Regions from separate parts of the Pseudoalteromonas phenolica genome, predicted to be linked through region 1. Evidence: predicted binding sites of a transcription regulator. Region 1 holds the regulator's gene; each other region holds the start of a gene.
The links. Region 1 encodes sigma-54, which starts transcription at its own class of promoters, with help from an activator protein. Its sites were predicted from a motif close to GTTGGCACGNNNNTNGNNT; they were not measured.

Region 1 (5,564 bases):
CCTTAGCTAAAAGCTATAAGGGTCGCCAAGTGGTGAAAAATGTGAGCCTGAGTGTAGAAGCAGGAAGCATTGTTGGTCTACTTGGTCCTAATGGGGCAGGTAAAACCACCAGCTTTTATATGATTGTCGGTCTTGTTCCAAGTGACAAAGGTAAAGTCACCATAGATGATGAAGATATCACTTTACTACCTATGCACAGTAGAGCACGTATGGGTATTGGTTATCTTCCTCAGGAATCTTCCATTTTTAGAAAATTGACCGTGTATCAAAATTTAATGGCTATTTTAGAAACACGTAAAGACCTCAACAAAATCCAAAGAGAGCAAACTTTAGACGACCTACTTGATGAGTTTAACATTCAGCATATTAGGGACAGTCAGGGCATGGCTTTATCTGGCGGTGAGCGTCGACGAGTAGAAATTGCTCGCGCTTTAGCCGCTAACCCTAAATTTATCCTCTTAGATGAGCCTTTTGCTGGCGTTGATCCAATTTCAGTGTTAGATATAAAGAAAATTGTTGAGCATTTAAAAAATCGCGGCATTGGCGTACTCATTACAGATCACAACGTAAGAGAAACTCTTGATGTTTGTGAGAAAGCTTATATTGTTTCACATGGTGAATTAATCGCGTCAGGTACACCTGAATCAGTTTTAGCTGATCAAACCGTTAGAGACGTCTACCTAGGTGAACAATTCCGTCTATAGTTAATGCAAGACATTATCCAAATAACAAAAAGGATTGTTAGAAATACATGAGGCAATCGCTACAGCTGCGCATGGGGCAGCAACTAACCATGACACCACAATTGCAGCAAGCAATTCGCTTACTGCAATTGAGCACATTAGATCTGCAACAAGAGATCCAAGAAGCGCTGGATAGCAACCCTTTACTTGAAGTTGATGAATCAGAACTAGAACCAAGTGCTGATGACAATGATTCAGACAAAGCAGCCAAAGATACTGACTCTGGCGAGCAACTTTCTAATTCTGCTGATGATGGTCACGGTGAGGAGCCGACCAGCGATTACGAGCTTGATAGTGATGCAGCACTTAGCAAAGAAACGGTCAGTGACGATCTAGCCATGGATGTGACTTGGGACGAATACATGAGCGCTGCTCCAAGCTCCAGCAGTGGTCCAATGCCTGAAGACGAAACCATTTATCAGGGTGAAACCACTGAAACACTGCATGAATACCTGATGTGGCAATTAGAGCTCACCCCGTTTAGCCCTACAGATAAAGCCATCGCCGTTGCCATCGTAGAAGCAGTTGATGATGCAGGCCTACTGACTATCAGCACTGAAGAGCTTCTCGAAAGTATTAATGAAGGCAATGATGAAGAGTTAATCGAACTCGATGAAGTTGAGGCTGTATTAAAACGCATTCAACTATTTGACCCTGTAGGCATTGCGGCTCGCTCTTTACAAGAATGCTTATGTATTCAACTCAATCAGTTTGATGCAGATACGCCTTTCATTGCTGAAACAAAAATGGTGTTAAGCGAACATATTGATTTACTCGCTAGCCGTGATTACCGCACCATCATGAAAAAGACCAAGCTCAAAGAGCCTGAGTTAAAAGAAGTGATGACGCTTATTCATAGTCTTAACCCTAAGCCTGCCGCCAGTATTATCCGTGAAGAATCTGAGTACGTTATTCCTGATGTGTCAGTGAAAAAAGTGAAAGGCCGTTGGATTGTCGAACTAAACCCTGAATGCATGCCTAAAATAAGAGTTAACGATCATTACGCGGCAATGTCTCGTTCAGTTAAATCAAGCTCAGACAGCCAGTTCATACGTTCTCACTTGCAAGAAGCCAAATGGTTCATCAAGAGTTTAGAAAGTCGTAATGACACTTTAATGAAAGTTACTAATTGCATTGTGCAACAACAACAGGCATTCTTTGAACATGGACCAGAGGCAATGAAGCCTATGGTTTTAAATGATGTTGCTGAGATGGTCGAGATGCACGAGTCTACCATTTCTCGTGTCACCACTCAGAAGTACATGCATACACCCCGTGGCATTTTTGAGTTGAAGTACTTCTTCTCAAGTCACGTAAGCACTGAAAACGGAGGTGAATGCTCATCCACTGCGATTAGGGCATTGATCAAGAAGCTAATTGCTGCAGAAAACACTGCTAAGCCATTGAGCGACAGCAAGATTGCAGATATATTGGCAGAACAGGGAATCAAAGTGGCACGTCGTACAATTGCAAAATACCGCGAGTCACTCTCTATTCCACCGTCAAATCAGCGTAAAAGTCTGATTTAAGACGTAAACCAAGAGAAGGAAAATGCTTATGCAACTAAATTTAACTGGTCGTCACGTAGAAATTACAGATTCATTAAGAGACTATGTAAACACGAAGTTTGCAAAGCTAGAAAGGCATTTTGATCACATAAACAACGTTCATGTGATCTTAGATGTTGAGAAGCTGGTACAAAAAGCCGAAGCCACTGTTCATTTAAATGGAGCTGAAATTTTCGCTTCAGATGAACATTCAGATATGTATGCAGCCATTGATAAACTCGTTGATAAACTCGATCGCCAAGTTATCAAACATAAAGAGAAATTAACTCGACACTAACCATGAAACTTAGCTCGATTATCAACAAGGACTGCAGTAAAGCTGCGGTCCTTTTTAATAGCAAAAAACGTGCGCTAGAGTACATTAGTGAATTAGCGAGCCAGCACCTTCCTGAACACAATGCTCACGAAATCCTTGATGCCTTCCTGACTCGAGAAAAATTAGGCAGTACGGGCATAGGTAAGGGTATAGCGATCCCTCATGGCCGACTTGCAGGAATAGACTCTATCTTTGCCATCTTAGTGACCAACCAAAATGGAATTGATTTTGACGCAATAGACAATAGACCTGTCGATATTTTGTTGGCACTACTTGTACCTGAAGGTAATAATGCAGAACATCTAAAGACCTTAGCTGCAATTGCTGATAAACTAAACAATAAAGAGTTTTGTAAACAACTTCGTCATGCACAAGACGATGACGCACTCTATCAACTTATTGCGCTTCAAGATTAATAAATAGAGAGGAATCCATGGAACTGATCATCATTAGTGGTCGCTCAGGGTCAGGTAAATCAGTAGCCTTAAGGGTATTGGAAGACCTAGGATATTATTGTGTTGATAACATTCCCGTTAACCTCCTCCCTTCTTTGGTCAGAAGTGTCTCTGATAACTACGACAAAATAGCTGTCAGTATTGATGTGCGAAACCTGCCAAAAGAGCAACAAGAATTTAATGACATTCTTGAATACTTACCCGGCTTTGCAAACCCAACACTTTTCTATTTAGACAGTGATGATCAGGCACTGATTAAACGCTTTTCAGAAACGCGTCGATTACACCCACTTTCTTTAAATAATTTACCGCTTGATTTAGCGATTAAAGAAGAAAAGAAATTACTCGATGTATTAATTACACGCGCAGACGTTCTGCTTGATACCACTGATTTAAGTGTTCATCAGCTTGCAGAAACTATTCGAGAACAAATTCTTGGTAAAAAAGATAAGCAGCTCATCATTACTTTCTTATCTTTTGGTTTTAAACATGGCATCCCTAAACAAGCCGATTATGTATTTGATGCACGTTTTCTGCCAAACCCGCATTGGGAACCAGAACTAAAACCACTTACTGGGTTAGATCAACCAGTTAAAGATTATCTAGCAAGCCATAGCATAGTGCAGAAGTTCACTTGGCAGATACAAACCTTTGTGCAGACTTGGCTACCTCACTTAGAGCGCAATAACCGCAGTTACTTAACCATTGCAATTGGTTGTACAGGCGGCCAACACCGCTCTGTTTACCTTGCACAAACCATTGGTGAAAGCTTTGCCAAAACGCATAACAATGTGCAAATTCGTCACCGTGAGCAAGACGCAGACTAATATGGTCAAAGTAGAAGATACATTTTTAATTCAGAATAAATGTGGTTTGCACGCACGTGCTGCCACAGTACTTGCGCAGTTAGCCCTGCAATTTGATGCGCAAATCACGCTATATCAAGATGATAAAGAAGCCCCTGGTGACAGTGTCCTTGCTCTACTCATGCTTGAAAGTAGTCATGGCAAGCAACTCCGAGTTTGCTGCGAAGGCCCTGATGCCGAGCCCGCACTGACCGCCATTGGTGAGTTAATAGCACAAAAATTTCATGAAGATGAATAACCAAGCACTTGGTAACTCTGCAAAAATTACGTTAAACTTAAGGTACTCTTTTTAGGCATTCATAGTAACTGCCTAAACCTTTATTCTCGGTGCACACCACTCAATAAATGGATTGCCTATGCCAGAAGCCTTAGAACAAGACTATACGTTGCAACAATTACAACAAGTAACGCACGCAATAAACAATGGTCAGTTTGTTCAGGTTAGGCGTATTCTGGCTGAAACTCCACCGTGCGATACCGCATTACTACTAGAGTCATCCCCACATAAAGTCCGTACGCAATTATGGCAGTTAGTTGACCCAGACATCCAAGGTGATGTACTTGAAGAGCTATCCGAAGACGTTCGTATTGGTATTATCAACCAAATGGATCCTGAACTCATTGCAGCCGCAACTGAGGATATGGATGACGATGACTTAGGTGAAGTTCTAAGAAGCTTACCTGAAGACGTCTATCAAGACGTTGTCGGAGCAATGGACGCACAAGACAGAGCAAGAGCAACACAAGCACTGTCTTATCAGGAGCGCTCTGCTGGTGCGCTAATGAGTACAGATACGGTCACCATCAGACCTGATGTGACGCTCGACGTGGTGTTACGTTATTTACGTCTGCGAGGCGAGTTACCCGATGGCACCGATGACTTATATGTTGTAGATAAAGAGAATCAATTTATTGGCGCGCTGCCTATTTCAACTTTATTAACTAATCCACCTGATAAAGTGGTTGCCGACCTCATGGATGATGAGAAAGAAACCATTCCCGTTTCAATGGATGAAAGTGACGTGGCGCAACTATTCGAGCGTCATAACTGGATTTCAGCTGCGGTTGTTGATGATAACCTGCAACTGCTTGGTCGTATCACCATCGATGACATCGTAGACGTTATTCGTGAAGACGCCGAACACAGCATGTTAAGCATGGCAGGTCTAGATGATGAAGAAGATACCTTCGCACCGGTTTTAAAAAGTAGCCAACGCCGCTCTATTTGGCTTGGTATTAACCTTTTAACCGCTTTGCTTGCTGCCTTTGTCGCAAGCTTTTTCGAAAGTACCCTAGATATACTCCCTATTTTAGCGGTACTTAATGGCATCGTACCGAGTATGGGGGGCGTCGCTGGTAGCCAAACCCTAACGCTCGTCATTCGTGGTATTGCACTCGGGCATATCAATAACACTAACCAAAAGTTCTTACTTGGTAAAGAGCTCGCTATCGGGGCATTAAACGGTGTACTTTGGTCTATCTTAATTGCCGGTGTTGTTGCTATTTGGCAGTGGGATTTTGTACTCGGTGGCGTGATCGCGTTCGCCATGTTCATGAACTTACTTGCAGCCGGTATTGCCGGAGCCAGTATCCCAATCATCTTAAAGCGTATGAAC
Region 2 (5,564 bases), 1.0 Mb from region 1:
CGTAGAAGGCTAAGACTGCAAGAACGGCGATGCTACCTTTCCAAAACAAACGCCAAAGACCTAGTAAGGTTCTTTGTTTAAATTGGGCTAATTTGCTTTTAGACTGTTTTGTAGTTTTTTTGGTATTTTTTGTATTTTTCGATTTAGGCGCAGCGCTTTTTTTCGGTGTTGCTTTCTTTGTAGACGATTTTGGGTTGGGAGTCTTTTTTTCGGCCATGCCTTTATTCACGAATGGTTAATGCCAATTTAATCACCATAGATTACCTTAGATTAACAAGACCTGAAAGCCTAACTCATTGCTAAGTTAGGCTTGATTCTTTTTAGTTTTTCAAAATGCACACAGTGGGTAACTCTCATCACATGAACACCACTCAGTAAATCTTGTCTCGATACTTCTGATATTTGTTCTTCACTCACTGTGTGCAAATTGAAAACTTTCACAACTATTGACCGCGAACAGTTACGAACTCAGGATAAGCATCAACACCACAATCATGTTGGTCCATACCTGATAACTCTTCTTCTTCACCAACTCGAATACCCATTGTTGATTTTAAAATGGCCCAAACAATGTAAGAAGCGATGAATACAAAAGCAAAGATACTTACTAAACCAATTAACTGAGTTACAAAGTTCGCATCACCATTTGATAGTGGTACTAACATGATACCTAATGCGCCACATGTACCGTGTACAGAAATCGCACCTACAGGATCATCAATTTTAGCCTTATCAAGGAACACGATACTGAATACCACCAAAGAACCCCCTAATGCGCCAAGTAAAACTGCCAGTGTCGGTGATGGTGAAGCGGGTTCTGCAGTAATTACGACTAAACCAGCTAATGCACCATTTAAAATCATAGTTAAGTCAGCTTTACCCCAAAGCACTTTACATACTAACAGTGCAGCAATTGCACCAGCTGCCGCCGCAGCATTGGTATTCACAAGAATTTGACTCACAGCAACCGCATTTGCTTTATCTGCAATGAATAGTTGTGAACCACCGTTAAAACCAAACCAGCCCATCCACAAGATAAATGTACCTAAAGTTGCAAGTGGCATATTTGAACCTGGGATTGGGTAAACTTCACCATTTTTACCGTATTTCCCTCTACGCGCACCAAGCAATAACACGCCAGCTAATGCAGCTGCTGCACCCGCACCATGTACAATCGCTGAACCTGCGAAGTCAACAAAACCCATTTCAGATAAGAAGCCACCGCCCCAAGTCCAAAAACCTTCAATTGGATAAATTAATCCGGTTAAAACAACGGTGAATGCCAAGAAAGCCCATAGCTTCATTCGTTCAGCAACAGCACCCGATACAATTGACATTGCCGTTGCTACAAATACAACTTGGAAGAAAAAGTCAGCTTCTAATGCATGAGTTGCATCATCTGCAGCACTACCTATCAAAGCGCCAAAGTTCGGCACTATGCCACCCGCCGTATTATCTACATACATAATGTTGTAACCCACCAGCAAGAACATGGTACAAGCAATGGCATACAGCGCGATATTTTTTGTGAGAATTTCAGTGGTATTTTTTGAGCGTACCAAGCCTGCTTCTAACATAGCAAAGCCCGCAGCCATCCACATTACTAAGACGCCAGAAATTAAAAAATAAAATGTGTTTAATGAGAACTTGAGTTCTATAATACTGTTTTCCATTATTCTTACTCCTAAATCGCTTCTTCGTCGAATTCACCAGTACGAATACGCACTACTTGGTCTAGGTCATACACAAAAATCTTACCGTCACCGATTTTGCCGGTTCTAGCCACTTCACTTAACTTATTAACAATTCGCTCTGCGTTTTCACTCTGTGTTGCGATTTCGACTTTGATTTTAGGAATGAAATCCACTTGGTACTCAGCCCCTCGATATAGTTCAGTATGACCGCGTTGACGCCCAAATCCCTTTACGTCAACGACTGTCATGCCTTCTACACCGAGTTCTGATAATGCTTCTCGGACCTCATCAAGCTTAAATGGCTTAATGATAGCGCTGATCATTTTCATATTGCCCCCTTCGACATTGTGATGCGTTATATTGACAATGAATAATCAAGCTCTATACCAAAATTAAAAAGCAATTAAATACATTAAGTTACAAAAAATAACCGAATATAAACTAAATAGAATGCACCAAAAAAGTGCGTAATTATTCACATTGAACTGAGCTGGTGCATAAATTTCGACCATTTATACACCCGTCTCAATTTGCCCTTATTTGGACTCATAAACTTTGCATATTCAGTGGGAGGAGAACATTATTTAAATTCGGAGGACATAAACTAATGAAATTAAAAACCATCATCATCAGTGCAGCATTGCTGATTAGTCATGCGGTCAATGCCAGTGAACATAGCCGCCAAATCGACATAGACAATCAAGTTGTTACTAAGCATAAAACTAAAATTCTGGGTGAAAGAATTAACTACACTGCGACCACTGGCACTCAACCAGTATGGGATGAAGAAGGTCATCCGATCGCCACTTTGCATTACACCTATTACAAAAAAACGGATGTTAAAGATATAAGTAAACGTCCACTGCTTATTTCATTCAATGGTGGCCCCGGCTCAGCATCAGTATGGATGCATATTGCCTATACAGGCCCTAAAACATTAAATATCGATACCGAGGGCTATCCAGTTCAGCCGTACGGTGTACAAACTAACCCTTACTCAGTTTTAGACGTAGCCGACATTGTTTTCGTAAATCCTGTGAATACTGGCTATTCGCGTGTTTTACCAAACAAAGATGGAAAAATGCCTAGCAAGGCGGAGCAGAAAAAGCGTTTCTTTGGTGTCAATGCTGATATCAAATATCTAGCAGAATGGCTAAACACTTTTGTAAATCGAAACAACCGCTTTTTATCGCCTAAATTTTTAATTGGTGAAAGCTATGGTACAACCCGTGTCTCAGGTCTTGCTCACGAACTACAAAACAGCCAATGGATGTACTTAAATGGCGTAGTACTTGTATCGCCTACTGATATTGGCATTAAACGCCAAGGCCCTGTAAAAGCAGCTAATCGCTTACCTTACTATGCGGCAGCAGCTTGGTACCACAAAGCTTTAGCGCCAGAGCTACAAAATAAAGACTTGTTAGACGTATTAGAAGAAGTTGAAACTTACACCATTAACCAATATCTACCGGCATTGGCAAAAGGTGCATTTATCAGCGATGCTGAAAAACAACAAACAATTAAACAAGTTGCTAAGTTCAGTGGTTTATCAGAAACCTTTGTTGCACAAAACAATTTAGACATTCCAACCAGCGCTTTTTGGAAGGAGCTGCTAAGAGGTAGAGGTCAAACACTTGGCCGCTTAGACTCTCGTTATTTAGGTATTGATAAACGCGATGCTGGCAGTCGCCCTGATTATTGGCCTGAGCTAACCTCATGGCTGCACTCTTTCACGCCAGCCATTAATTACTATCTACGTGAAGAGTTAAATTACAAAACCGACATTAAATACAATATGTTTGGCTCGGTTCATCCATGGGATCGAACAAACAACAACACTGGTGAGCAACTACGTTTAGCCATGGCGCAAAACCCTTACCTTAATGTGTTAGTGCAAGCGGGATACTATGACGGTGCAACCAATTATTTCGATGCAAAATATACGATGTGGCAACTCGACCCAAGTGCAAAAATGCGTGACCGTTTAAGCTTTAAAGGTTATCGCTCAGGCCATATGATGTATTTACGTCGTGCTGATTTAGAGCAATCGAATCAAGACTTACGTGAATTTATTCAAAACGCCCTACCGAATGGCAAGTCAGCTAAGTACTAAAAACTTATTCCATGGCCTTATATCTTGCTTATAAGGCCATGATAAAGCTCCTCCTTCATTCGCATGTCTTTAAAATTTGGGTATACTCAAAGCATTAGCGAATTTAAGGATGTTTCCATGACTGACAAATACCGTGTTGTATTTGCCGGCTTCGATAGCAGCGTGAGTGAATCTGCCGCCATCGAGCAGCTCAGCTTAAAACTTAAAACAACGCCGCAAAAAATCACAGCGTTCACGCAAGGCAAATCTTTATTTGCCCCCAGCGAAAAAGCCAAATGCCTTAAACAAGTAAAGTTATTGGCCAGTTTCGGTTTGCATGCCAAGCTGCAATCTACTGAAAGCAGTGCAAATAGCACAAGCTCAATTCAAAATTCTAAAGATGAACGTATCCTCGAAGCCCTTGATTACATTACATCAAGTCTTATTCGAATCGAAGAACGTCTAGAAGAATTAGAGCAGCGTTTGCCTTCACAAGAAATAGTAAAAGAGAATAAAGTCGAAGATGATTGGCAAGATGACGACCTATTTGATGAACTTGAGCTTGATCCACCACCCAAGCGCAGTAAAAAAGTACAATATGGTCTCGGTGTTGTACTCATCATTCTGTTGATCATATTAGCCATCGCACTTGCTTTTCCTGAACTAGTCGCTTTGTAACATGAGTAAAATTCACGAACAGAAAATATCGCGTACTGAAATTAGAAAAAAAGTGCGCGAAGCCAGAAGAAACCTAACTCCATCATTTCAAAATCAAGCTGAAGAAAACTTAACTATTAATTTTTCTCAACACATAAAACTCTCTAAAAAGGCCAAAATAGGGCTTTATCTTAGCAATGATGGAGAACTCAACACAAACAAGCTAATTCAGACACTTAGAGTTAAAAAACATCAAGTTTACCTACCTATAATTCACCCTTTTAACGGCGCCTCATTACTATTTCAGCAATATGAAGAAAACTCACCCATGGTGGCGAATCGCTATGCTATCTTGGAACCTAAGCTGAATTGCAGCCAAATTTGCCCGCTTCCAGAATTAGATATTTTGCTAATGCCCTTAGTTGCATTTGATGAGCAAGGTAATCGACTTGGAATGGGCGGCGGCTACTACGATAGAACATTGGCCAAGCACTATGCTGAACAACGTGAAAAGCCTAAGTTAATTGGTCTTGCCCACGATTGTCAGAAAGTAGAAAGCTTACCAATAGAAGCATGGGATGTACCTTTAGAGCAGATTTTAACACCGACGAAGTTTTACCAGTGGTAAAACTTCAAAGTTGAACGCTTAAAACACGTCACTTTGCCTACGATTTCGGTATACTTGCGTTGACAACTTTTGACAACAACCTTGGAACTGAAATGACTCAAGACGAAATGAAAAAAGCAGCGGCGTGGGCTGCACTAGAGTTTGTAGAAGAAGGCACTATTGTAGGTGTTGGCACAGGCTCTACGGTAAACCATTTTATTGATGCGTTAGGCAGCATTAAAGATGACATTAAAGGCGCAGTATCTAGCTCAGAAGCTTCTACTGATAAGTTAAAAGCACTAGGCATTGAAGTTTACGAGTTAAACGATGTGGCTAAGTTAGACGTGTATGTTGACGGCGCTGATGAGATCAATGCACAAAATGACATGATCAAAGGTGGTGGCGCAGCATTAACCCGTGAAAAAATCGTAGCGGCAGTAGCTGATAAATTTATTTGTATTGTTGATAACACCAAACACGTAGAAACTTTGGGTACATTCCCACTACCAGTTGA
Region 3 (5,564 bases), 700 kb from region 1:
GCCGTTTAACCGACAAGTAACAGTTCAAGTAAAATGTGAGGACCTATCTGGCTGGACTCAATTTGTTCATGTGAGAATTGAAGAGCTTCACCCAGTGATCGTGACAACCCAATTAATAAATAAAGGAGAATTATTAACCAAAGATTCAATCAGCATTGAATACAAGCCAAAGCATTTTGTAAGGGCCAGTAATTTAAATACAGAGCAGTTGCTAATTGGCAGTAGAAGTAAAAGAGTATTAAGAGTCGGCACAGCTATTGGACTTCACCATATTTGTATGGTTTGCAAGGGCGACAATGTCACCATCTACGCTAAAACGCGCACTTTAACGATAAAAACCACAGGTATTGCACTACAAGATGGAAACATAGGTGAGCAAATAAGGGTTAAAAATCAGAAGTCTGGAAAAACTATCTCAGCCAGAGTAAAAGATGTAGAATCTGTTGAGGTTAATATTTAATTTTTTTGCTAAAGTTATAAGCTAGAAGGCCGATAGAAAGGCATGATTAATTTTAGGGTCAATTATCATGGTTAATAATGTAAAAGGGCAATCTCAGCCCAACAGTTCGCTTAATAATATTAAGCAACAAAAAGCCGAATTACAAAAAGCGGATGCTAATCAAGCTCAGATTTCAGCTAAAGCCCCTCAAAAGGCAGCTACTGACTCTGTCAGCTTAACACCACAAGCACAGCAACTTAAAAGTTTGCAAGAAAAAGCACAACAGCAGCCTGCTTTTGACAGTAAAAAGGTTGAAGAGCTTAAAAAAGCAATCAGCGAAGGCAAATACCAAGTAGATGCTGAAAAGTTAGCTAAGAACATTGCCGCATTCGAGTTTGATGTATATGGATGATCAGATAAACCTTTGTCATCATAAATTAGAAAACCAAATTCAGCATCTAAACACTTTGACCCAGATTTTAGATGCTGAGTTAGAATGTCTTGCCAGTAAAAGAGGCGATGGCTTAAAAGACATAGCTCGAGAAAAGCTGACTTTACTCAACACAATTCAAAAACTCGATAAAGAAATTTCAGGTTTTAGCAAAGAGATTTTTAAAACTGAGCAAATCGAGCCTTTAACCAGCACCATTAATGCCTTACTTTTGAAGTGTCAGAAGCAAAATGACGTGAATGCACAAGCTGCACATCAAGCTCAACTTGCAGTGCGAGAATTGAAAGACATAATCATAGGAGCTCCTACATCTATCACTTACGGTCAAGATGGTGGTGTTGTAAGCGCAAACTCTGAATTAGTTAAAAACCTTAAAGCCTAGCCCCTATAAACTCACTCATTTGAGATTTATTAGTAGTATATTACGCGCTTAACTTTCCTAGGCTTTATTGCGCTGATATAAAGTTCATGCACTTTTTTCATGTCTAATTCTAATTCTGTCGCGTAAGTATCACCAACGGCGTAAGTTTTTACGATTTTAGCGCCTTTTATTAACCCACCTACTTGACTCGACAATCCGTCTGATTGCGCAATTGCCCCTTTAACTGTCATCGTTGAAGTGAGCTTTTGTCCATGCACTTGCTCTGCAAGCTCTCTATAAGCCTCAAGTTTAGATACTTTAATTGCCATCAGCATCTTTTGCGAATCAGTTTCTCCAGGCTGACTACTCAAAGGTGCGTACCCTACTGCACGTAAGACTGGATAATAATCGGGCTCCTCATAAGCATACTCAATATGTTTATCGAACACTGAACTACAACCAGAAAGTAACACTGAACATGCCACCAATGATGAATAAAAAACGTTTTTCGTTTTCATAATAAACGCACCTATCTAAAACCTAATTTCAAGATGCATTTTTTACGCCAACAAAGCTGGTACACCTATTGCTATTTAAAATTATTGAGCAAATTACCTTGAGATCTTGAAGATGAAACATTTTCTGATAATTGCATTGATCATTTTCAGCATGCAATCCAAAGCAGAATGGTTTGAAGTAGTCGGTTATGGTGGCATTGTAGATGGTGACACTACTTCTGCAAGACAAATGGCTGTTAAAGATGCCATCACACAGGCTTTAATATTCTCTGGCGCAACGGTATCTAGTGTACAAACCGTTGCCGACGGCGTACTCGAGCAAGATGAGCTGAAAATTAAAACTCATGGCCAGATACAGCATGTGAACTTAATCAATGAGCAACAGCAAGGGGAACAATATTCAGTTACCCTGCATCTGGACATTATTCCTCAGCAATCACAATGCGTTGAGTCAAAGTTTAATAAACAAATAACCATCACCCAAAGTCAGTTAACACATCCAGAGCAAGCCCGACTAGGTCAAATTTTTGACATGCCAGAAGCCAGCTCACAACGCTTATTCAATACATTAAATGAACGTAATACGGGTGTTAAGATGATCCCGTACATTGACCGCAAATTAGATGTTAGGGCTTTTTTTGCTCAACAATTCGACTACAACTCACATTTAATAGATACACTAAGTCGAAATAGTAACAGCCAATATGTTTTACTAAGTCAAATCACTGATATTTCTCAAGGAAGAAAAATGAACAATGATTATGCATTTTGGGAAAGAGAAGCCTATATGCGTAACTTTAAAATTGACTTTGCGCTATTTGACTCACAGACAAACGATCAAGTCTGGTCGCAGCATTATAGTGCCGAGGGTATTTGGCCACATAAAAAAACTAAGATTGTGAATGTAAATAGTGAAGAGTTTTGGCGAACCGATTATGGTCAAAAAATTCAAACTATCTTCAATAAGGTTAGCCAAGATTTAGACTCTGCCGTAAGCTGTCTCACAACTAGCGGAAAAATATTAATGATAGACTCAGATAGAGTAGTAATTAATTTAGGAAAGAGTCATGGCCTTGAATCAGGACAACTCCTCTCTATACTTCATAGAAGTAACTTGACTGCAGCTAACGGTATGCAATTCGCACATCATATCCAAACCATTGAGCAGGTTGTGGTAGAGCAAGTGAATGCTCAGAGCGCTATTGCAAGAAACATAAGCGCTAGGCCTTTAAGCAATATACAGCTTAATGATGTTATTAAAGTGGTTGTAAAAGAGCCAGAGTTATTTACTTTAGAGTAGCTGCATAAACTCGTAAATCAGACTACAAAATAAGGGCAATCTAGTTTTTAGATTGCCCTTATTTGTTTTAATTACTTTAATCTAAATAGACTTTATAGATAATAAACACATTCAACTATGAGGAAAACAATATGCTAGAAAATCGTGAAGGACAGACTATACCCTCAGTTTCATTTCCTGTAAGAGTTGGTAATGAGTGGCAGACTGTCACTACAGAACAACTTTTCAAAGGTAAAACTGTCGTTGTATTTTCTTTGCCTGGTGCATTTACCCCAACCTGTTCATCGACACACTTACCGCGTTACAACGAGCTTGCAGGCGCATTCAAAGCAAATGGAGTGGATGACATTATTTGTTTATCTGTGAACGATACATTTGTCATGAACGCATGGGCACAAGATCAAGAAGCGGATAATATTACTCTACTCCCAGATGGCAACGGAGAGTTTACTGCGGGTATGAGTATGCTTGTCGATAAAGCTGATTTAGGCTTTGGTAAACGCAGTTGGCGTTACTCAATGCTAGTGAAGGACGGCATCATAGATAAAATGTTTATCGAGCCTGATGTACCTGGCGACCCCTTCGAAGTGTCTGATGCTGATACAATGCTTGATTACATTAATCCCGAATGTCAGAAGCCTCAGCCAGTTAGCCTATTTACCAAACCGGGGTGTAGTTATTGTGAGAAAGCTAAAGCACATCTTGTGAGCAAAGGCATACAGTTTGAAGAAATTGTTCTAGGCCGCGATGCTAGCTTAACGAGCTTAAAAGCGATTTCAGGCAAAGAAACTGTGCCACAAGCATTTATAGCAGGAAAGTATATTGGTGACTCAGAAGCCATTCTGTCGCACTTCTGATTTATAAGTATATCTAAGATAACAAGGAAGTTATTTTACTGGAAAAATGCTTAAAAACGTTTGGTAATAAGATACATTCTGAGAAGTGGATGGCGGAGTGGACGGGACTCGAACCCGCGACCCCCGGCGTGACAGGCCGGTATTCTAACCAACTGAACTACCACTCCGCAGTGGTGGGTATTTATAGAGCCTGTTCTGATTGACTCTTGATATCTAATGGCGGAGTGGACGGGACTCGAACCCGCGACCCCCGGCGTGACAGGCCGGTATTCTAACCAACTGAACTACCACTCCGCAGAGATATCTTTTTGTATTATTTGCATTGGCGGAGTGGACGGGACTCGAACCCGCGACCCCCGGCGTGACAGGCCGGTATTCTAACCAACTGAACTACCACTCCACGAGCAAATATTTTGATTAAAACGTTGGCGGAGTGGACGGGACTCGAACCCGCGACCCCCGGCGTGACAGGCCGGTATTCTAACCAACTGAACTACCACTCCACTGAGCTTTAATCTTTTCCTAATTGGCGGAGTGGACGGGACTCGAACCCGCGACCCCCGGCGTGACAGGCCGGTATTCTAACCAACTGAACTACCACTCCACACTTAGGAAAGGGCGCCTAAAGGCATTTTGTAAGATTGGCGGAGTGGACGGGACTCGAACCCGCGACCCCCGGCGTGACAGGCCGGTATTCTAACCAACTGAACTACCACTCCAGCGCGACTTACAAATTTTAGAATAATTGGCGGAGTGGACGGGACTCGAACCCGCGACCCCCGGCGTGACAGGCCGGTATTCTAACCAACTGAACTACCACTCCGCTTTATTCTTGTTGTCAGGTTGCTCCCTGACAGCGGCGTGAATAATACGAATCGACCTGTTTAGAGTCAACTGTTTTTTTTAAAAAAACTGTCTTTTTTAGTCTCCATCCATAGAAAGGTTCAAAATATCACCTGATTTGTTATTTTTTGAACCATTCGTTTCATTTGAGATCACTTCACTACCTTCAGCTTCTTGTGAAGATTGCTTTTTCTTAAATGAAGGTAGTTTAATTTTTAGCTTAATTGGCTTCTTCTGTACAAAGATTCGGATCACTAACCAACCGATTAACATGATAAAAATATTACCCAATACGATAATACTAACTAGCGTACCGGTACTTAATGTTGGTTCAGGCTCCGGTGGCGGTAATTTAGCGAGTAAAGGGTTAATTTTTGGTGCTTGTAACTCGGGCACCTTTTCTATGGGTCTTTCAATCTCAAAATTATACATGGGCAATTTAGCCATAAACTCTCGCCCATTGATATTTTCGCCAAAAACAGAAAACTCAATTTGATAACGGCCCCAGTCGTAATTGCTAATTTCTAATTTGCGGTAAAGACGCGCTTCAGGGTTAATCGTAAAAAGTTGTTCTTCACCGTTAGGATAAAAGATTTTCCCCTGAAAAATAACCGTTTCAGGCTTAATGATTGACTGGTCCAATTGAACGGTTAATTCATGACTTAAATCTGCACTATTTGCTAAGGTTAAATCAAAATCGAATGGAGGCTCAGCAATAACAATAGGTGCTTGTGCGACTCGGCGTTTAAGGATGGGTGTTTCAATATAAAACTCAGGTTGCCATTCGCCTGCTGG
Region 4 (5,564 bases), 700 kb from region 1:
GTGAAGAACGGCCACCCGGCTGATTGATATTTTGATAAAGCAGATCTTCAAAAATCGCGCGGCTCTTTTTGTAACCAACGGTACTGGCGTTGGCGAGGTTATTCGAGATAACCGAAATATCAGTTTGCTGGGCATCTAGGCCTGTTTTACTGATCCATAATGCTGGGTTCATAACTTATACCTCACTCATCATACTATACGAAGAAGAGTGACATGCTTTTCATCCATCTCTTCTGCTTTTTTCATTAACTTCATTTGCATTTCAAATTGACGTTGATGGTTAATCATGTCTGTCATTTCATGCACAGGGTTGACATTAGACATCTCCAACATGCCACTCATTACTCGAGCTGTAGGGGATATATCGCAGAAACCACAAAAGCCATCTTCTAATGCCTCTTCTTTAGGACGAAATAAGCCATCATTGCCTTTTTGCAGTTTACTATTGTCAGCCTCGATAATTTTAAGCCTATCAACCACTTCTAAAAAATTCGCTGGTGCGCCCTGAGGACGGACTTGGATAGAACCGTCGTCACTGAACACAACCTTATCAACCGGTACAGGTAAAATTATTGGACCACCTTCGCCAATTACTTGACGGCCATGGCTTGTTACTAATGACCCATCCGTTTTGATATTTAAGGTACCAACTTTGGTGTACGCTTCTTCACCAGAAGCATCTAGCACACTGATCCAAGACTTCTGGTCTACCGCTATGTCTAGGTCTCTGCCTGTTTCAACAACAGCCCCCATAGTCATATTGGTGCCTGGGCGCTCTTGCATTGCAAACACTCGTGTTGGTAAACCTTCCCCAAACGCTTGCATTGAACGTGCTTGAGCAAAGTCAGCTTTAAAGCCTGTGGTATTGGCATTGGCTAGGTTATTCGCTTTTAATGCCACACCGCGCAAACTTTGTTTGGCGCCCGACATTGCGATATACAGCATTTTATCCATTACATTGGCCTAAAAATTAATCTTAAACCTAATAAAGCAATAAAAGTGCCAACCTAATTTTGACATTTAAAAAAGAAAAGAAAGGCCGCTGTTGCGGCCTTGATGAAAGAGGGGTTAAGTGATTATCGGATCTGTAGAATGTTCTGTTGTAGTGTCGAGTTAACTTCTAAGGCACGAGAGTTAGCCTGGAAGTTACGTTGAGCACTAATCAAATCTACTAACTCATTTGTAAGGTTAACGTTTGATTGCTCTAAAGCGGATGAGTTAATTGTACCTAATGTACCTGAGCCTGGTTCACCTGCGATTGGTTCACCAGAGGTTAAACTCTTCTTCCAAGCTGTACCACCAACCTGAGACAAACCTTGTGAGTTTGAGAAACGAACCATGGCAACTTGACCAAGGAAAGAGGTATCACCATTTGAATATGATGCAACCACTTTACCATCTGTACCAATATCAATACCTGCTAATCGACCTACTGTTGCACCATCTTGCTCTAACGCTTTAACTTCAAATCGGCTTGCATACTGTGTCGGTAACTTATTTGCGGTGTTACCCTCATCACTCCAGTTCACTGTAATATCATTTGGGAACTGGGCACCATTTGTTAGTCGAAGTGACAGACCTGTGGATCCACTCGATGCAATATTAATATCAGGGAATGTTGTCTCTGGGGCTGTTACATCTGGTAAACCTGCCGCTGTAAATTGCAGTGTGTCGATTGGTGTATGTGCACCTGTAGATGTTTCACCACCATTGATATCAATGGGGATTTCATCCATTGTTGCATACACTTGCCAAGAGTTATTTGCAACAGCAGGGTCTTGTTTTACAAAGAAGAACTGTACAACATGTGGCTCACCTAACGAATCATAAATGGTCGTTGATGTTGATGAGTTATAACTTGTGCTGTCACCTGGATCAAACGTTGTAGTTGATGGTGCGCTTGCTCTCGAGTCTAAGTTCATTGAACTATAAATGTTTGACGTGTGACGAGGCGAACCAGATGCGTCAGGAATTTGAATTGGAGAAGCAGTACTCAGGCTCAGTGATGTTGTATTACCTGTGCCTGGGTCAACGGGAAAGCCTTGTAGGTAATTACCTGCGGCATCTGTTACGAAGTTATCTTTATTAAGCTTAAACGCACCTGCACGCGTATAGGTATAGTCTTGCGAAGCAATGTCTTCACTCATCGCAAAATAACCTTCACCCGTGATTGCTAAATCTAAAGAATTTTGCGTAAATTTAAGCGAGCCTTGGTGGAACTGCTGAGCAACCATGGTCGTTTGAGCACCGTCGCCATTTTTAGTTTTACCAGAGCTAAATACAGACGATGCATATACATCTGCAAATTCTGCACGAGACTCTTTGAAACCCGTCGTGTTAACGTTAGCAATGTTATTTGCTGTGACATCTAAGTCTTTTTGTGCCGCAGCCAATCCTGTTAATGCAATATTGAAACTCATGTTTTCACCTCTTTCACTTAAATTTACTTAAGTACTTAAAATCTATGCTATTTCAGCGACGTCTGACAATTTCACTGCGCCAGCACTTGTGTTTACTATGATGCCATTCGCACCATTTACGTTAACACTGTCAATATTTTTAAATGTCGCCATAGGTAGGCTTGTATATTCGCCATTCAAGCTACCTTCGGCTTTTATTTCGTAATTTCCTGCAGGCATGGTTTCACCATCACCGTTTTTACCATCCCACTCGAACCGGATGGCTCCAGCGGCTTGTGCACCCATGTCTATTTGTCGAACAAGCTGTCCCGAATCGTCATAAATACTGACTGTTAACTTTTCTACGGGACTTTGCGCAATAATCGAGCCTTTCGCTAATTGGTCATCACCAAAGTCTATTGAATCAGACTCTAAAAGGGCTTTTTTGCCGACTAAAGTAGACGCTTGTAATGCAGAATTCGAGGTCATGGACGCTGACAACATGTCAAATTTTTCGTTCAAGCCTGAGATACCCTCAGCCATCGTAAAATTCGTCATCTGCGAAATCATTTGGTCATTATCAGCAGGTTTACTCGGGTCTTGATAAGACAATTGCTGAGTAAGTAACGAAAAGAAATCCTCTTGCGTCAATGCGTCGTTTTTCTTATCGCTCTGCGTTGTTTTATTTTGCTCAGACCAACGTAACGAATCCATATATGAAGATGCGGCATTAATATCGTTACTCATCGGCTATACTCCCACTAGCGCTGACCAAGTAATAAAGTTTTGCTGAGCATTTGCTTGGCTGCATCAGCTACTTGGACATTGGTTTGGTACGAACGTGAAGCAGAGATCATGTTTGCCATTTCTTCTACTACATTCACATTTGGTTTATAGATGTACCCGTCTTTGTCAGCACTAGGGTGATTTGGGTTGTACTCAACCTGTAATGGCTTATCACTCTCTACTATGCCTAACACTTTTACTCCTACCGATGCATTAAGCTGACTAGGATCATGTGCTTCAGACGCTTTAGTCAGTTCCGCTGCAAATACAGGATGTCGCGCTCGATAAACTTTATCTTGGCTAGAACTGATACTGTTGGCGTTTGAAATATTACTCGCAGTGGTATTCAGTCGAATATTCTGAGCACTCATGCCCGAGCCTGCTATATCAAATACATTATATAAGCTCATGATTATGCTCCTTGACTACCAAGGGCTTTTTTTAGCCCTTTAAACTTGCCAGTTAAAAATTGCAAACTTGCCTGATACTCTAATGCGTTTTGTACATACAAGTTTCGTTCCACCTGTATATCTACGGAGTTACCATCACCTGTATCTGCTTGATTTGGATTGCGAAATAACTCAACACTGTTATTAAGCTGACTACCACCATGTAGGTGCTTGCTATCCGTTCTTTGCATCATATTGCCACGTTGCTGAGAAGATTTTGCCGCTTTAAATGCCTGTGCAAAGTCGATATCTTTCGCTTTGTAACCTGGTGTGTCTGCGTTAGCTATATTGCTTGCTAACATCTCTGCACGTTGTGAACGTATCAACATAGTATGTTGATGAACGCCAAGTGCTTTATCAAAACTAATTGCCATGACACGACTCCAAAAATTTGACTCTACAAAGACAAAGCAATAAGTAGGCCAAAATAAAGTCTTTAAATTTCAAAGGCTTGTTTTAGTTAAAGCGAAGAAAATGGTTTTTTTAGGACTTAAAAGAAGAAGTGAAAAAGCGGCAAATAGGTTTGCCGCTTAAAAAATATTACGTTTTTTTGCGGTATATAATGCCGGGGTTACATCGGATCATTTCGAACTCATCACTAAGACCCGCCATGGATTCAGACGCCCCTAAGAATAGATACCCTCTTGGGTTTAGCGCTTGCGCAAACTGCGAGATTATCTTTGCTTTCACCTCTGGAGAAAAGTAAATTAATACATTACGACAAAAAATAACGTCAAATTTACCCATAAGCGAATAGGAATCTAGTAAGTTAAGGTGTCTAAAGTTAACCATTCTTTTAATTGGGTCAACGACCCTAGCCATACCGTTGCCACTGTCTTGAAAAAACTTCTGACGACGCTCAACAGATAAACCCCTTGCTAAAGCCAAAGAGTCATACTCAGCGTTTTTACACATATCAAGCATCGTATTTGATATGTCTGTGCCAACAATTTGCACCCCCATCTTCATTGCACCAGGGTTTTGAGATTGGTACTCAGAAGTCGCCATTGCAATAGAGTATGGCTCTTGCCCTGAAGAGCTTGCCGCTGACCAAATTTTCAGCCCTCTTCGGGTATCTTTCAATTCAGGGTATATTTTACTTTTCAACAACTCAAATGGATATGTATCTCTAAACCAGAGAGTTTCATTTGTTGTCATTGCATCAACAACAGCTGCTCTAAGTTGTCGTTCATGAGGACTCAAAGTCTTAGCAACAAGTGCAGATAAAGAATCAACTCCAAACCGAGCCATCAACGGAGCTAAACGGCTTTTAACCAAGTAAAGCTTATTGTCTCCTAGAACAATACCGCACTGCTGCTCTAAGAAAGTTCTAAACTGGTCATATTCGCCTTGTTGAAGGTTTTTATTTTCCAAGATACTACCGCCGTTATCTAATCACAATGAACCCATTTTTTAACCGCTGTTGCTAATTCATCAGGGTTAAACTTTGCAATAAAATCATCAGCGCCTACTTTCTCAATCATGGCCTGATTAAATACACCACTTAGAGAAGTGTGCAAAATTACATGTAAAGGAGCTAATTTAGGATCTGCCTTAATTTCAGCAGTTAATGTATAGCCATCCATTTCAGGCATTTCTACATCTGAAATAAGCAAACCAACACGCTCTGTGATGTCATTTTGACAATCTACTTCAGCAATTTCTTTTAGCCTAATCAAGGCTTCTTTACCATTTTTGGCAAGCTCAGTTTGCACGCCCAGAGGCTCTAATGCTCGTTTAACTTGATTTCGAGCAACTGCGGAGTCATCGGCAATAAATACTATTCGCTCACCGAGATCTTTTTGCATTTCACCATCAGACACGATGTCTTCGCTTACTTCTGTATTCACAGGACAAATCTCGTTTAAAATCTTTTCAACGTCTAAAATTTCAACAAGTTCGTTTTCTATTTCTGTAACCGCTGTTAAGT

Region 2: a site for sigma-54 is predicted at 2,067-2,085, ahead of PP2015_RS14025 (P-II family nitrogen regulator). Genes of this name have one in related genera too.
Region 3: a site for sigma-54 is predicted at 1,825-1,843, ahead of PP2015_RS04555 (flagellar assembly protein T N-terminal domain-containing protein). Genes of this name have one in related genera too.
Region 4: a site for sigma-54 is predicted at 4,043-4,061, ahead of flgB (flagellar basal body rod protein FlgB). Genes of this name have one in related genera too.

Annotation. Positions count from the first base shown of each region.
Region 1 is NZ_CP013187.1:327,270-332,833, reverse strand. It holds gene lptB (LPS export ABC transporter ATP-binding protein) at 1-704, shown strand, start outside; gene PP2015_RS01545 (RNA polymerase factor sigma-54) at 752-2,272, shown strand; gene hpf (ribosome hibernation promoting factor) at 2,301-2,588, shown strand; gene ptsN (PTS IIA-like nitrogen regulatory protein PtsN) at 2,591-3,043, shown strand; gene rapZ (RNase adapter RapZ) at 3,061-3,909, shown strand; gene PP2015_RS01525 (HPr family phosphocarrier protein) at 3,911-4,186, shown strand; gene mgtE (magnesium transporter) at 4,305-5,564, shown strand, end outside.
Region 2 is NZ_CP013187.1:3,137,070-3,142,633, forward strand. It holds gene mrcB (penicillin-binding protein 1B) at 1-217, opposite strand, end outside; gene PP2015_RS14020 (ammonium transporter) at 444-1,673, opposite strand; gene PP2015_RS14025 (P-II family nitrogen regulator) at 1,685-2,023, opposite strand; gene PP2015_RS14030 (S10 family peptidase) at 2,302-3,807, shown strand; gene PP2015_RS14035 (hypothetical protein) at 3,925-4,464, shown strand; gene PP2015_RS14040 (5-formyltetrahydrofolate cyclo-ligase) at 4,466-5,071, shown strand; gene rpiA (ribose-5-phosphate isomerase RpiA) at 5,164-5,564, shown strand, end outside.
Region 3 is NZ_CP013187.1:1,022,279-1,027,842, reverse strand. It holds gene flgA (flagellar basal body P-ring formation chaperone FlgA) at 1-460, shown strand, start outside; gene flgM (flagellar biosynthesis anti-sigma factor FlgM) at 528-851, shown strand; gene flgN (flagellar export chaperone FlgN) at 844-1,272, shown strand; gene PP2015_RS04560 (LPP20 family lipoprotein) at 1,302-1,769, opposite strand; gene PP2015_RS04555 (flagellar assembly protein T N-terminal domain-containing protein) at 1,882-3,069, shown strand; gene PP2015_RS04550 (glutathione peroxidase) at 3,201-3,926, shown strand; tRNA gene PP2015_RS04545 (tRNA-Asp) at 4,017-4,093, opposite strand; tRNA gene PP2015_RS04540 (tRNA-Asp) at 4,144-4,220, opposite strand; tRNA gene PP2015_RS04535 (tRNA-Asp) at 4,250-4,326, opposite strand; tRNA gene PP2015_RS04530 (tRNA-Asp) at 4,353-4,429, opposite strand; tRNA gene PP2015_RS04525 (tRNA-Asp) at 4,454-4,530, opposite strand; tRNA gene PP2015_RS04520 (tRNA-Asp) at 4,569-4,645, opposite strand; tRNA gene PP2015_RS04515 (tRNA-Asp) at 4,673-4,749, opposite strand; gene PP2015_RS04510 (TIGR03503 family protein) at 4,848-5,564, opposite strand, start outside.
Region 4 is NZ_CP013187.1:1,028,625-1,034,188, reverse strand. It holds gene flgG (flagellar basal-body rod protein FlgG) at 1-172, opposite strand, end outside; gene PP2015_RS04610 (flagellar basal body rod protein FlgF) at 190-954, opposite strand; gene flgE (flagellar hook protein FlgE) at 1,077-2,420, opposite strand; gene PP2015_RS04600 (flagellar hook assembly protein FlgD) at 2,463-3,146, opposite strand; gene flgC (flagellar basal body rod protein FlgC) at 3,161-3,595, opposite strand; gene flgB (flagellar basal body rod protein FlgB) at 3,598-4,008, opposite strand; gene PP2015_RS04585 (CheR family methyltransferase) at 4,175-5,008, opposite strand; gene PP2015_RS04580 (chemotaxis protein CheV) at 5,026-5,564, opposite strand, start outside.